Regions from separate parts of the uncultured Succiniclasticum sp. genome, predicted to be linked through region 2. Evidence: a T-box and tRNA genes for the amino acid it is inferred to sense, from the RefSeq annotation. Region 2 holds a T-box; the other holds one or more tRNA genes.
The links. The T-box of region 2 lies ahead of pheS (phenylalanine--tRNA ligase subunit alpha). A T-box ahead of a tRNA ligase gene usually reads a tRNA of that ligase, here a tRNA-Phe.
Positions count from the first base shown of each region.

Region 1: it encodes a tRNA-Phe, which carries the amino acid that the T-box ahead of pheS (phenylalanine--tRNA ligase subunit alpha) is inferred to sense. The anticodon was not compared.

Region 1 covers NZ_CADBFF010000028.1:7,399-9,589, reverse strand. Annotated here, with positions in the region: gene QZV31_RS11455 (hypothetical protein) at 1-803, opposite strand, end outside; tRNA gene QZV31_RS11450 (tRNA-Leu) at 1,000-1,088, opposite strand; tRNA gene QZV31_RS11445 (tRNA-Cys) at 1,097-1,170, opposite strand; tRNA gene QZV31_RS11440 (tRNA-Gly) at 1,276-1,351, opposite strand; tRNA gene QZV31_RS11435 (tRNA-Phe) at 1,356-1,431, opposite strand; tRNA gene QZV31_RS11430 (tRNA-Asp) at 1,436-1,512, opposite strand; gene QZV31_RS11425 (hypothetical protein) at 1,590-2,191, opposite strand, start outside.
Region 2 covers NZ_CADBFF010000006.1:128,165-130,355, forward strand. Annotated here, with positions in the region: gene pheT (phenylalanine--tRNA ligase subunit beta) at 1-221, opposite strand, end outside; gene pheS (phenylalanine--tRNA ligase subunit alpha) at 236-1,261, opposite strand; T-box leader at 1,476-1,839, opposite strand; gene QZV31_RS04770 (PIN domain-containing protein) at 2,166-2,191, opposite strand, start outside.

The DNA.
Region 1 (2,191 bases), on a different contig from region 2:
TTTTTCGCAAAATCCGCCGCCGACAGAATTTCCATCCCCGGTTTTGCCGGATTCAGGTTCTGGTCAGCCAGATGCAGGTTCCAGGAATCCGGATCCGTAACCTCGGCACTGAAACAGATCGACGTTTCCCCTTTCGTCCCGGGTTTATTTACATCATCCAGTCTCTTGCTGATGCCCAGGGCATGACCCAGCTCATGGCGAAAGGTAGCTACAAAATCCGCCGCCTGCTCGTTGGAAGGCAGCACCGTATCCGTATCCACCCACCAGCCGTCTACCGTTCCCTCGCGGTCTGCGCCAAAAAACTGACCTATGTAGATGACGCTGAACCCATAATCCCCCAGAGGCGGGTTCTTGGATTCCCCGATTTCTTTTGTCATCCGGAGCAGCTTTTTTCCGTCCTGCAACTGCTGTGGCACAAAATTAGACTTAACTTCCTTTAACTTTTCCTTTCCCGGTACATAACACGACGTGCTCGCGTAGGCATTCTGCTCATTGACCAACGTAGTCACAAACACCTGCCATGGCGTCTCATTTTTCGCTTTCGGGCCGATCATCCCCGTCCAATAGGATGTACTGGATTTCACCGGCTGAATCAGGGAAGAGTCCAGCGTATAACCGGCCTTGGACACAAAACCATCAATTCCCTCACCCTTGGTCAGGAATTGCATTTCCACAATCGGCTTTCCGTTGTTATACACATACTCCGGCGGCATTTCAAACGCATGGCCATACCCGGGCGTGGCCAACAGCGCCGTCATGACGGCTGCCGTCAACAGCTTTTTCCTGCTGTATTTCTTTCTCATAAACACGGTTCCTCTTTCTTGGTGGTATCTATCCTGTTACACCATAAATCACAACCTTAACAGTAGTATTATATCACACAAAACACAATCGGAGTTGGAAAGTTCTATCTTTTCAGGGTTATCTCCGTCTCGTCCTGTTCAATTGCCCATAAACAAAAAACCTGCCCTTTCACTGAAAGGACAGGCAATTTTTTACTGGTGCCGGGGACCGGAATCGAACCGGTACGGGTATCTCTACCCGCGGGATTTTAAGTCCCGTGCGTCTGCCAGTTCCGCCACCTCGGCAGAAGGTATGGAGGCGACACCCGGAATTGAACCGGGGATAAAGGTTTTGCAGACCTCTGCCTTACCGCTTGGCTATGTCGCCGTACCTACTCTGTATATGGCAGCGGTTGCAGTCTCCCGGACTTTCGGCCCGGGCTGCGGAATTACACTGCCCATACATGAAAAGGATTTCTCCTTTTATAAACAATGGAGCGGAAAACGAGACTCGAACTCGCGACCCCAACCTTGGCAAGGTTGTGCTCTACCAACTGAGCTATTTCCGCAACATGGTGCCTCAGCACAGAATCGAACTGTGGACACAGGGATTTTCAGTCCCTTGCTCTACCAACTGAGCTACCGAGGCATAATGGCGACCCGGACGAGACTCGAACTCGTGACCTCCGCCGTGACAGGGCGGCATTCTAACCAACTGAACCACCGGGCCGTTTTTTCATCAAGCATTATTAGTATAGGTTATTTCTTCGTTGCTGTCAAGCTTTTTTACAAAAACGCGGCACAATTTCATGGAGCGACGTCCGGATATCCCAACTGTCTTGCCAGTTCCCGCAGATACGGTTCCAGCCTTTCCTCCAGCAGCTCTTCCAGATCCACCAGCTTTTTCGCGTCAAAATCGTGGATCGTGTTGGGGATATACCGGATCTTATTTTCCGCATAGAACATGTTGCGCACCTGGTTATACAGGAACACCACCTCGCTGCCCGTGGCAAAGTCCGCATAGTCCAGAATAATCGTGCAGTTGTTGAGGAACGGCAGCGGATACTGGGGGATGATGAACTTCTCAAAGGGCCCGATCCGTTCCGGCAGCTTGTCCGGAAAATGCCAGTCAAAGATGCCCTTATGCTCCAGCACGAAATGCGAATGGGGAATATGGGTGGGCGTCGTCTCCTCCACCAGCCGGTCTATATACCGGTTGATCCATTCCTCAAACTGGTCCTTGTCCCGTGTGATGTAACGGAAATCCCGGTACCGCTGCAGCCCCACCTGGCGGACGGGCACATAATCAAAGGTCTCATCCGTATAGACCAGCTCCAGCCGTCGCCGGGCCGGTACATTCTCATAGGCCGCCAGCATGTACTCATGCCGGAACTGGCACCCTCCTTCCT
Region 2 (2,191 bases):
ATCTCGCCGCTGCCGTAATCCATCTGGCACACCCACAGGTGATCGCTTTTGGGATTCTTCTCAATGGCAGTAACCTTACCGGTCACCACGCCGGAGATCCCCTGTCCCTGATGAATCACGCTTTCCACTTCCAGCCCTACGCGGGTCAGCTTGTCAGCCAATTCTTCGGGAGTTACATCAATATCAACATAGCGCTTTAACCACGCAATCGAAGCTAACATTTTCTATCCCTCCCTTACCGGAACTGGCGGATGAACCGCAGATCGTTTTCAAAGAATAACCGTAAATCGTCAATACCGTATTTCAGCATGGCGATACGTTCCACGCCCATGCCGAAAGCGTAGCCGTTCATGACTTTGGAATCGTAGCCGCTCATCTCCAGCACGTTGGGATGCACTTCGCCGGCGCCTAAGATTTCCAGCCAGCCGGAATGTTTGCACACGTTGCAGCCTTTGCCGCCGCAGATCACGCAGCTGATGTCCACTTCACAGCTGGGTTCCGTAAACGGGAAGTAGCTGGGGCGCAGACGGATCTTCACGCTGCTGCCGAACATTTCCTTGCAGAAAGTCTCCAGCGTGCCTTTCAAATCTGCCAGGCTGATATTTTTATCCACCACCAGACCTTCCACCTGATGGAACATGGGGGAATGGGTGGCGTCGTAATCGTTTCGGTACACCGCGCCAGGGGAAATCATGCGGATGGGCGTGTTAGGCTCCTTGCTCTGCATGGTGCGCGCCTGCACGCCGCTGGTCTGGGTGCGCAGCAGGAAATTGTCCGTGATGTAGAATGTGTCCTGCATATCACGGGCCGGATGATCCTTGGGCAGGTTCAGCGCTTCAAAGTTAAAGTAGTCGTTGTCGATTTCCGGGCCTTCAATTACGTCAAAGCCCATATGCATGAAGATCTTTTTGATTTCCCGGTTGGTCAGCGTGATGGGATGCAGATGCCCACCCGCCGGTTTGCGTCCGGGTAACGTGATGTCCACTTTATCGTTGGCAATTTTTGCTTTCAGTGCTTCCGCCCGCAAAATCTCCGTGCGGTCTTTCAGGCACTGCTCCAGCGTCTGCTTCACCTGGTTGACGATCTCGCCGATTTTCGGACGTTCTTCTGCCGGCACTTTGCCCATGCCCCGGAGGATTTCCGTCATGGGACCTTTGCGGCCCAGGTATTTTACTTTCAAATCCTGCAACTCCTGGGAGCTGGCTGCAGCTTCCAGGTCTGCCAGTGCTTTTTCCTTCAGCTCCAGCAGCATTTCTTTCATGCTCATGTTCATGCCTCCTAAAATTTCCGGTCAGCGGCGCCCTGATGACCCGCCTTCCAGATTTCGAAGTAATGGCTCGTGCGCAACGCATCGACCTTCGCCTGCGGCTCGCTCTCTGCGGCGCACTGCATATGGACAAAATTTTCCAATCAGCTTCGCCCTGCAGGCTCGCTTCTTGGAATTTTGTCGCAAAAATAAAAAACTTCCGTCCCTGTGAAGGGGCGAAAGTGATGTTCCGCGGTACCACCCTACTTTAAAGGAATTGCTGATTAAATAACACGCTTCTCAAACGTTTTCGCGATTGGTAAGCATGCAAACGAATAATCCGTGCTTCCTTTACTCTTGCGCCTTAACGCGGCAAACGCTCTGCCTACTTTTTTACAATTACGCAGCATGGTTGTCTTTGTAATTCTGCATTTTGTTTTGCAAAACTGCAAAACGATGAACAACCGCTGCAAATGGTCTGTTCAGCAAAGGCACTCCCGGGTGAACTTCACGCAGTTTCCGCAATCCGGTTCCCACCTGCCCGAACTCTCTTTATGCTTTGAAAACGCTACTCTCCCGTTCCTTGTGCAATCATCATGTTAGGGACGTTATGCAATTGACTTAAATATTATAGCACAAGAAGAACGGTTGGGCAAGGAAAAAGCTTCTATAACTCCTGCTTTCCAGCAGGCTGGTCGTAAAAACGACCAACCTTGAACCGAAAATCCGCATGGATACTGGGGTTTGGTTCCTCCACCTCTTAATATTATAGGATAGACAGTTTATATGTCTGTACAGGTGAAGCCACCAGATACAACTGTGCAACTGACAGAGAGTGGAGGCTTTGGGTTTCTGCCCGCAAACCTTGCGTTGATGCTTTCGTATCTGTCCTGAATATATTCCACCTTCTTTCCCCCGATTACAACCTTGCCAACAATTCAGCAG